2 regions of the Bacillus sp. 41-22 genome follow, and region 2 is predicted to be linked to the other one. Evidence: riboswitches for the same ligand, from Rfam matches in the RefSeq annotation. Region 2 holds a riboswitch; the other holds the start of a gene.

Region 1 (5,366 bases), 2.1 Mb from region 2:
CTTCTTTTTAATAAATGAAAAGGCTAAAGCTGCAATTAAAATACTGCCTTTAATGATATCTTGCGCATAATAAGGAACGTTCATCATTGTAAGGCCGTTTAATATGATTCCAATTAATACGGAACCAAGAAATGTTCCGATGACATTTGGTTTCTTAGCACCGAACATTGCATAACCGATATAGGCAGCTGCAACTGCATCCATTAATAATGGGGCGCCAGCTGAAACTTGTCCTGTTCCAACGCGGCTACATAGAATAATACCGCCAATAGAGGCAAGTAAACCGCTAATCATATAAGCATATACACGGTAACGATCAGTAGGAATACCAGCTAGTCTAGCAGCTTCTCGATTCCCACCTGTCATATAAAAGAAACGACCGTACGTTGTTTTTTCTAAAAATACATATGCAATTAAAACGACGATAAGCATGATAATGACAGGGACTGGAATTCCTAACACAGAACCTTGACCGATAAATAAAAAGGATGGAATAAAATGTCCTTTGGCACCAGACATTCCTTCATAAATAGAAGATCCTTTTGAAAATGTTAAGTGTAGTCCATTCACGATATACATGATACTTAATGTAGCTAGTAAATCTGGTAGTTTAATTCGGATAACGAGTAGTGCATTTAATAATCCAACTAATAGCCCACAAAGAATAGGAACAAGGAGTGTGACTAATAGTTCTTGTCGATATAAAATGAGGCAGGAAGCAGCGGCAATGGTTGCTAAACTAGCGGTAGAGCCGACTGATAAATCAAATCCATCTACAATTAATGTAAAGGTAACACCAATTGCAAGTAACGTTACGATAGAAATGGAACGTAAAATATCACTAATATTGTTGTATGTTAAAAAAGAATCGTTGACGATAGAGAAGAAAATTGTAACACCTATAATGATAGCAATCGTACTAAATTGATAAAAAAGATGAGTAGGTAAATATAGTTTCTTAGTTTTTGTTTTATGAACGAGATTCAATGGAATAACTCCCTTCAGATAAATGTAAAAGCTGTTCAGGAGATAGTTCGTCTGGTAAGTATTCACCTACAAATTCTCCGTTTGCGAGTATAAGAATGCGATCAGCGATATGTAGTGCTTCATCTTGTTCTCCTGTGAAGTAAATTACGGAACTTCCGTTTTCAGTAATGTTACGAATGAATTGAAAAATGTCTTGTTTTGCAGCTATGTCTACACCTTTAGTTGGCTCGTCCAAAAGAAATAGATTCGGTTTGAATCCATGCCACTTTGCAATGGAGACTTTTTGCTGGTTTCCACCGCTAAGTGAATGAATAAATGCTTTTGGGTCATTGGGTGAAATGCTGAAAGAAGAAATTGCTGTAGTAGCATTATTTACTTCGGTTTGCTTTCGTCTCCAACCTGATTGGTGTAAATTAGTGTGGCTTATAATATCTTCCGAAAGAAATACGCCTTGTTTTCTTCTTTCCTCTGGTACAAGTGCGATCTTTGCTTTAATCGCATCTCGCGGTGTTTTAATTGTTATTGTTTGACCATCTATTTCTGCGTGATAAGTATGACGAGTACCAAATAACGTTTCAGCAAGTGTTGTTTTGCCACTGCCAATTAATCCGTATATCACAACAGTTTCACCTTTCCGTACGGTGAGAGAAAGGGGAGAATGGTCTTTGTGTAATGGAAGTTCTTGTACTTTAAATAATTCTTCGCTCCCTCGTTTTGGCGCTGTATTAATAGGAAGTGTAAGTTGTTTTCCAGTCATCGCTTCCACAATTTGTTGATCTGTAACCTTTGTGATCGCTTCAGAAAGTGCAACTTTACCGTTATGTAATACGGTTACATCATCCGCGAAATTTCGAATCTCTGATAAACGATGAGAAATTAAGATGATGCCAATTCCTTTCAATGTTAAATCTTTTAATAGTTGCCCGAAGGTTTCAACTTCTTTCGGTCCAAGAGAAGAAGTAGGCTCATCTAATAAAAGATAATTTGTATTGTTGGATAAAGCTCTTGCGATAAGAAGTAATTGTTTTTCATGTAATGAGCAGTTTGAAACATCTTCCGAAACATTTAAATCAGCCTGTACAGTTTGCAAATGTTGTTTAGCGAGTGAGACTAATTTTGACTTTGAAAATAGTACTTTATTTTGCATTGCTAAATGATCGATTAGTACATTTTCTAATACAGATAATCCAGGAATAAGTCCGTGATCCACTTCTTGTGTTACGAAAGAAATACCATGTTTTTTTGCATCGCGTGGTGAAGTAAAGGAAATAGACTGATTATCAATTTTTATATTCCCAGCAACTGGTTGAATTTCACCAGTTGCTATTTTTAGTAAAGTACTTTTTCCTGCACCATTCATTCCTAGTAAAGCGTGAACTTTTCCTTTTTGTATGTTAATAGAAACATTTTCTAGTACAGGGGTAGAGATGTGATAAGAATGTGTAATGTTTTGAAGAGAGAATGTCATCATTTTTTCTCCTTCTCTAATTTTTTCATCCAAGGTGAATATGCATCTTTCGAGTCTCCCCAACCGTTTATATGTTTTGATAATTGATCCATCGTTATATTTTCTTGTGGCAAACTATTTTTCTTTACTAAATAAGGTTCTAGTGAATAAATATCTGGCGTTTGTTCACCAGCGATTTTCTTGTATAAGAAACGCACTTGAACTTTACCGACTTCAGCTGGATCGGTTGCAGCCGTAGCAGTCCAAGGTGAATTTTCTTTTTGCATGAGTTGTAAATCTTCATTACTTAAGTCAATGCTGTATACTTTTATATCTGTACGACCAGCTTGTTCGAGTGCTTTGACGGCCCCCTTAGCAAACTCATCCCACGAAGCGAAAATAGCTTGTAAATCACCTTTTTTCGGATATTTTTTTAGTAAAGCCTCTACTTGTGTTTGCGTATCAAGTGGTGTGTTATTACTAGCGGTACCAAAGCGTGCAACTTCTTTTATATTTGGATAACGTTTATAAAAAGCATCAATGATAACATTGCGACGTTCCATTGGAGCAAATCCGCCAACCCATACGACGGCGATATTCCCTTGTCCATTCAGATCTTCCGCTAACGTTTTTAATGATTTCCATGCAAGACTATAGTCATCTTGATCAATAATCGTTACGCCTGGTAAGCGTAGGTCGTTATCAAATGCAACTACAGGAATATTCGCTTGTAATGCTTTTTCTACTCCGGGTTTTAGTGCTTCAGAGCGACCGTGATCAATTAAAATACCATCAACTTTTGAATTAATAGCAGTATCTAGATTTGCTGCCATTTTTGCTAAATCATTATCAGAATTGTAGACTTGCACACTGCCGCCGAATAGCTCGACTTGTTTTTTGACACCCTCAATATATTGAGAGGAAAAAGTTCCGATGGACATTTGCATAATTAATGCGATTTTTAATGGCTTTTTTACTTGGCTTGGAATTTCTGTTTGTAAATGATTTGCTGCTGTAGTAGTTTCTTTCTTCACCGTTTGTTGCTTTTGTGAAGAGATAGCATCTTGTTCATTTGTGCAAGCTGTTAATGCGAGTAAGAGAATAATGAGTACGGTGGAACATAATTTTTTCATAAAAAAATCCCTCCTAAATTAAGAAAAGAGAGGAGGGAGTGAAAATAAAAACGTCTTTTCATATAGAAAAGACGTCTTATCATATTACTCTTATCTTTCAACACAATGTGTTGTAAGAATTAGCACCGTGCCCATAAATGGGTCGGTTGCCGGGCTTCGTAGGGCTCATCCCTCCACCTGCTCTTGATAAGACATCGAATATTTAACTATTTCGAATTATTCCATAAGTGTATGCTGTTGTCAAATGTTTTTTTGTAAATAAAAAATCCCTCACAACGAGGGATTTTAATGTGGTAAGAAAACTAATTGATAAGCGAACAAGATCCCGAATAAATACACAAGTGGGTGAACAGCACGGAATTGTCCTTTTGCCACTTTCATAAGTGGGTATGAAATAAATCCAAGTGCAATACCTGTTGAGATACTTGATGTAAGTGGCATGCTTAAGATTACTAAAAATGCTGGGAATGCTTCATCGAATGTATCCCAATCGATGTGGCGAACTGAGCCCATCATAAGACTACCAACGATAATTAGTGATGGTGCTGTAATAGCTGAAACGCCAGAAACAGCGCTCACTAACGGTCCGAAGAATGCTGCTAATGCAAATAGAACAGCTACTGTAACAGTTGTTAAACCAGTACGACCACCAGCTGCAACACCAGCAGATGATTCAATGTAAGCTGTTGATGGTGTTGTTCCGAACATAGCTCCAATTGTTGCTGAGAATGAGTCAGATAGAAGAGCTCGTCCTGCTTTTGGAAGCTTTCCATCTTTCATAAATCCACCTTGTTGTGCAACGCCAAGTAGTGTACCTGTTGTATCAAATAGTGTAACAAGGAAGAATGAGAAGACAACGCCGTATAATCCGTAGTTAATTACATCAGATACAGCAGTAATTGGATTTGAAACGATAATTCCTTCTGGTAATCCAGGCATTGATGTAACGCCGCTTGAGAATGTTAATTGACCTGTGAAGTAAGCGATAATACCAGTTAATAACATTCCGATAAATAGTGCCCCGTTTATATTTAAAGACATAAGGATAATTGTAATTCCAAGGCCAGCTAATGCTAGTAGAACTGGAGCAGAGTGAAGATCGCCAAGCCCAACTAAGTTTGCATCATTTTTTGTAACAATTCCCGTTAAGCGCAAACCGATAAAAGCAATAAAAAGACCGATACCAGCAGTAAGTGCATGTTTTAAGTTCTCAGGAATTACTTCCATTAATTTCGTACGGAAAGATGTGAATGATAACAAAATTAAAATCATACCTGCTACGAATACAGCAGAGAATGCAATTGCGAAAGTCATGCCTTCATGGGCTTTTACAACAGAATAAGAGAAGTAAGCATTTAATCCCATACCTGGTGCAATTGCGATTGGTAAATTAGTAAAGATCGCCATAAATAATGTTCCGACAACAGCAGCGATAATTGTAGCTGTAAATGCTTGTTCAAACGGAACACCTGCATCCCCAAGGATGACAGGGTTTACGACAATGATATATGCCATTGTTAAAAAGGTAATAATACCTGCCATAATTTCAGTTTTAATAGAAGTTTTATGTTTTGAAAGGTTAAACATATAAACATCCTTTCTTTTTACGAATAATTTTCACAACAGTTATATATAATATTCGTTTTTTAACTATTTTGCAATAGTTTTGCATAAAAACTTTAGAACAACTCATATTTTATGTCGTAAATTCGAATATTAATCGTAAAACTGTGTGTGCATTGCGGTTCTTTAATGTGTAAGTAGTTTTTTTTATTGTGCGCATTATAAGGGGAAAGGAG
Region 2 (5,366 bases):
AAGACTTAGCAACTACGCGAAATGTACCACTTGAAAATGTTTTAGAAGATGTCATTTATCCTCTTGTACCACAGAAGCGTTTGCTACAAGTACAAGAAATTGCTGATTATGCTATGTTTTTAGCGAGTGAAAAAGCAAAAGGTATAACTGGTCAAGCTGTCGTTATCGATGGTGGTTATACTGCTCAATAAAGTGAAACTTTAATCAGTGGGGGTTTTGTTCATCCCCACTAATTATTAGCCTTCACCAATCGGGCTTTTACTGCCCGTTAATGCAGGATAAAAAATAAAGTTTGCTCTTCGCGAGCAAACTTTATTTTACTTTCTATCGCGAGGATCTTCCTACTTTAGTAATTGTTTAGGGAGCTTCTCAATTGCTACAATCACTCCGTCTAATTTACTTTCAATGCGATGTAGTAAATATAGCGTTACAACAATTGGAAAGCCCACATTACCTATCATCCCGATCCACTCTTCCATCTTTCTCTCCTCCCTTCATTACATAAATAAGAGGAAACGAAGACTTAAGGCATAAAAAACAAGCTATTTTTTATTAGCTTGTTTTTTAACTACTCAGCCATACATTTCATTTTTCAGCATATAGATTGCTACCATGAAGATACAAATGGTCCTACACCTTGCTACCTTTCTTTGTTTTAAAACGTTGCGCGTGGTAGGAACAGGCACTTACCGCTCCTATACATAGCCAGTCCCTCTCGACCATTTAAAAACATGCTCTTCTACCGTTTTTTTATATAGCGACTGAGCAGTTAGCTTATTTTTTCAAATAATGATGTAATTTTTTGCTTATAATCTCCACGTAAAATACCTTTCTCAGTAATAATCCCCGTAATTAATTCACGCGGTGTTACATCAAATGCAGGGTTAAATACAGGCGTTCCAAGTGGCGCCACTTGTTTCCCAAAAATTTTCGTAACTTCTGTTTCATCTCTTTCTTCAATGACAATTTCAGCACCTGTTTGTTTCGTAGTATCAAATGTAGATAACGGTGCTGCAACGTAAAATGGGATACCGAAATACTTTGCTAATATAGCTAAATTTAATGTTCCTATTTTATTAGCAGTATCACCGTTTTCAACGATTCGATCTGCCCCTACGATAATCGCATTAATTTCTTTCGTTCGAATTGCATGTGCTGCAGTATTATCCGTAATAAGCGTTACATCAATGTCTGCTTGTTTCAATTCCCATGTCGTTAAACGGCCACCTTGTAAAACCGGCCTCGTTTCACACGTATACGCATGTAAACGCACACCCTTCTCTTTCCCAATATAAAATGGGGCTAATGCTGTTCCATATCTAGCAGTTGCAATACTTCCAGCGTTACAAATTGTTAAAATTTTATCACCGTCTTTAAAACATGTTAAAGCATGTTCTCCAATACTTCGGCACACCATTTCATCCTCTTGCTGAATATGAAGCGCTTCTTCTTCTAATATTTTTTGAGCTTCTTTTATTGTAGTAATCTCTCGAATAGATTCTCTCATACGATCGATTGCCCAAAATAAATTGACTGCTGTCGGGCGTGATGTTCCTAAATAGTTACAATCTCTATTAAACTTCTTCTGAAACTCATAGATATTTATAGCATCGTATTTCTTTGCCGCAAGCGCCAAACCAAACGCAGCTACAATTCCAATTGCAGGCGCTCCTCGTACTTCTAACATAATGATACTTTTCCATACATCTTCAATATTCGTTAATGTTTTGTATTCAGTGACATGCGGCAACTTTGTTTGATTTAATACTGCAATTCCATCGCCTTTCCAACTTACAGATCTCGGAATAGTAATAATTGTACTCATGCTTTTACGCCTCCAACTGTCTGTTGAAATAATGTTCGAAACAGTTGAATATCAGCACCCTTGGCTTCATATTTTATTAGTTCTCTACCTAAGGATAACGCTTGTTTTTTAGCTTGAATTCTATTTTCTTTATTTGCTATCCCATCTAAATCCGCTACATGAGCTAAGCCAATTGTTCTACGAATCAGTTCACATCCGGCAAATCCGACGGCATCAGTAAAGATATTTTGCAAAATAATTGGTAACCATTGTTTTTCTTTCGTATATGCTTCTACACCTTCTCCAATCCATAACTTCGTAAAGTTTTCTACAAAATAACTCCATGTCTTTTCTATATGGAAAAATAGTACACTTCTCTTTTCTTCTTCTCTAGATAAAGCATTTAATAATAGATTTGCAATAAATTGACCGATATCAAACCCAAATGGACCGTACGTTGCAAATTCTGGATCGATCACTTTCGTTTCAGAAGGTGATGAAAAAATACTACCAGTATGTAAATCACCATGAATAAGCGCTTCTTTTCTCGTTAAAAACTTATATTTATATTGTGCTACTTTTAGTTTTAAAGTTTTGTCACTCCAAAGTTCATCAATCACTGACTGTAAATCTGACTCATAATCATTCGTATCATAATGTCCAAATGGATCCGTAAAAACTAAATCTTCTGTAATTTTACTAAGGTCTGGATTTACAAATGTACCTTCTAGTACCCTTTTCTCTTCTGACTGTAAACCGAAATCTGAAGTATAAAACAAAACATGTGCTAGAAAACGACCGATATGCTGGGATAAAAGTGGATATCCTTCTCCATCTATTAATCCTTTTCTTGTAATTGTTAGTCTTGATAAGTCTTCTATTACTGTAACTGCTAACTCTTCATCATGACTGTACACTACCGGAACATAATCTGGCACATACTTCGCAAAAATTTGTAATGCTTTACTTTCAATCGTCGCTCTTTTTATAGACAGTGGCCAGCTCTCACCAACTACTTTCGCATATGGCAGTGCTTGTTTTATTATAATAGACTTCTCTCCATCATCTAATTTGAACACGTAATTTAAATTTCCATCTCCAATTTCATGACAAACTACATTTGCTTTCTTTTCAAAATAACCGTGTTCTTTCGCATATTGTATAGCTGTTGTTTCAGTTAATGAATAATATCCCATCGTCTTCTCCTCCTTTTCATTCAGAGGTTTTTCTAAAATAGAAAAACCCCTTTCCACAAAGAAAGAGGTTTGAAGTTTATCTTCTCCCCTCTTATCTGCCAGAAAGTTTACTTTCTGCTGGAATTAGCACCGTGCCTTTTGGCGTCATAAACGCCCCATTTCACAATGGTATTACGGTCGGTTGCTGGGCTTCATCGGGCCAAATCCCTCCACCTGCTCTTGATAAGAGTTTTATAATTTTTAGAATTTTTAACTTTATGATGAAGACTATACCAAGAATAAAAATCACTTGTCAACATTTTATTTGTATAATTCTGGACGACGATCTGCAAAAACTGGAATTCCTTTACGTACCTCTTTAATTTTCTCGAATTTAAGTTCTCCAAATAAAATTGATTCCTCTTCATTTGCCTCTACCACAACTTCACCCCAAGGATCCACAATTAGAGAATGACCTGCAAACTCATTATTCGGATCCTTTCCTGCTCTATTGCACGCAACAACATAACACTGATTTTCAACTGCTCTCGCCTGTAAAAGCAAACGCCAATGTGCTAAACGTACTAATGGCCATTCTGCTACAACAAATAAAACTTTTGCACCTTTAGCAGTATGAACGCGCATCCACTCTGGAAAACGAATATCATAACAAATTGTACCAGCACACTCTACATCATCTAACTTAAATTCACCTGTCTCATTACCAGCAACTAAATATTTATGTTCATCCATCAGCTGAAATAAATGTACTTTACTATATTCATTGACTAGATTCCCTTCATTGTTTACAACATACATTGTATTTGTAACCCCTTGCTCTGTTTGCTTTGCTATGGAACCACCAACAATATGTACACCATATTGCTTCGACCATTCTTTCAACTTTTCTTTCGTTTCTAATCCATCCGTATCTGCAATTTCAGAAAGTCTCGTTAAATCATATCCTGTTGTCCAGAGTTCTGGTAAGACGATAACATCTGGTCTTTCTTTCATCGCTTCACTTATTTTTTTTTTAGCGTTCTCAATATTTTTTTCTACATCTCCAAAGACAATATCCATTTGAATACATGCGACTTTCATTTTTTCAGCCCCATTCTCATTTTTTTCTTTACAAAATACTGGAAAGATTATATCATTTGTCACTAGAATTGTAACAACTTTCAAAAGAGGTGGAAAGTATGAAATTATTTCAACCTTCTGAGATAGTAACATCATTGCCAACACAATTTTTCGCTTCACTTGTTGCAAAAGTTAACAAAGTCGTTGCAGCTGGTCACGATGTTATTAATCTAGGTCAAGGTAATCCAGATCAACCAACACCGCAGCATATCGTTAAAGCTTTACAAGATGCTGCTGAAAAGACCATTCATCATAAATATCCGCCATTTCGCGGACACGAAAGCTTAAAAGAAGCCGTGGCAACATTCTATCAACGTGAATATGATGTAGTAGTAAATCCAAAAACTGAAGTTGCTATTTTGTTTGGCGGAAAGGCTGGATTAGTAGAATTACCAGTTTGTTTTACAAACCCTGGTGATACTATTCTCGTTCCAGATCCAGGCTATCCAGATTATTTATCAGGAGTTGCTTTAGCAAAAGCACAATTTGAAACAATGCCGCTTATTGCAGAAAATAATTTTTTACCGGATTATACAAAAATTGATGACTCTGTTGCGGAGCGAGCAAAGTTAATGTTTTTAAACTATCCAAATAACCCTACCGGCGCTACTGCATCAAAAGATTTTTTTGATGCAACCATTCATTTTGCTAATAAACATAATATATTAGTTGTTCACGATTTTGCTTACGGTGCTATCGGATTCGATGGTCAAAAGCCTGTTAGTTTCTTGCAAGCAGACGGCGCTAAAGATACAGGTATTGAGATTTACACTTTATCGAAAACTTTCAATATGGCTGGATGGCGTATTGCTTTTGCAGTAGGAAATGAAAGTGTCATCGAAACTATTAACCTATTGCAAGATCATATGTATGTTAGTATTTTTGGTGCAGTTCAAGATGCTGCCCGCGAAGCACTATTAGGCTCGCAGTCTTGTGTGGTAGATCTTGTTAATAGTTATGAATCTCGGAGAAATGCTCTTATTTCAGCTTGTCACTCAATTGGTTGGAAAGTAAACATTCCAACAGGATCATTCTTTGCATGGCTTCCTGTTCCAAAAGGATATACATCTGAGCAATTTTCTGACATTTTACTAGAAAAAGCACACGTTGCAGTTGCTCCTGGTGTTGGATTTGGTGAGCACGGCGAAGGGTATGTCCGTGTTGGTCTCTTGCATACAGAAGATAGATTACGAGAAGCAATTAATCGAATTGATAAATTAAATTTTTTCAAAAAGTCATTGACAACA

What was found. A riboswitch is a leader RNA that binds a small molecule or an ion and turns the genes downstream of it on or off. The one in region 2 is predicted to bind S-adenosylmethionine.
Region 1: linked by a shared signal. The riboswitch ahead of LCF45_RS03895 (sugar ABC transporter substrate-binding protein) and the one ahead of mtnK (S-methyl-5-thioribose kinase) in region 2 are both predicted to bind S-adenosylmethionine.

What each region holds. Positions count from the first base shown of each region.
Region 1 is NZ_CP084035.1:760,293-765,658, forward strand. Features, by position in the region: gene LCF45_RS03885 (ABC transporter permease) at 1-987, opposite strand, end outside; gene LCF45_RS03890 (sugar ABC transporter ATP-binding protein) at 971-2,458, opposite strand; gene LCF45_RS03895 (sugar ABC transporter substrate-binding protein) at 2,455-3,567, opposite strand; SAM riboswitch class I at 3,655-3,760, opposite strand; gene LCF45_RS03900 (NCS2 family permease) at 3,853-5,154, opposite strand.
Region 2 is NZ_CP084035.1:3,911,747-3,917,112, forward strand. Features, by position in the region: gene LCF45_RS19875 (3-hydroxybutyrate dehydrogenase) at 1-191, shown strand, start outside; gene LCF45_RS19880 (YvrJ family protein) at 342-479, opposite strand; gene mtnA (S-methyl-5-thioribose-1-phosphate isomerase) at 770-1,825, opposite strand; gene mtnK (S-methyl-5-thioribose kinase) at 1,822-3,000, opposite strand; SAM riboswitch class I at 3,089-3,229, opposite strand; gene LCF45_RS19895 (carbon-nitrogen family hydrolase) at 3,301-4,164, opposite strand; gene LCF45_RS19900 (pyridoxal phosphate-dependent aminotransferase) at 4,179-5,366, shown strand, end outside.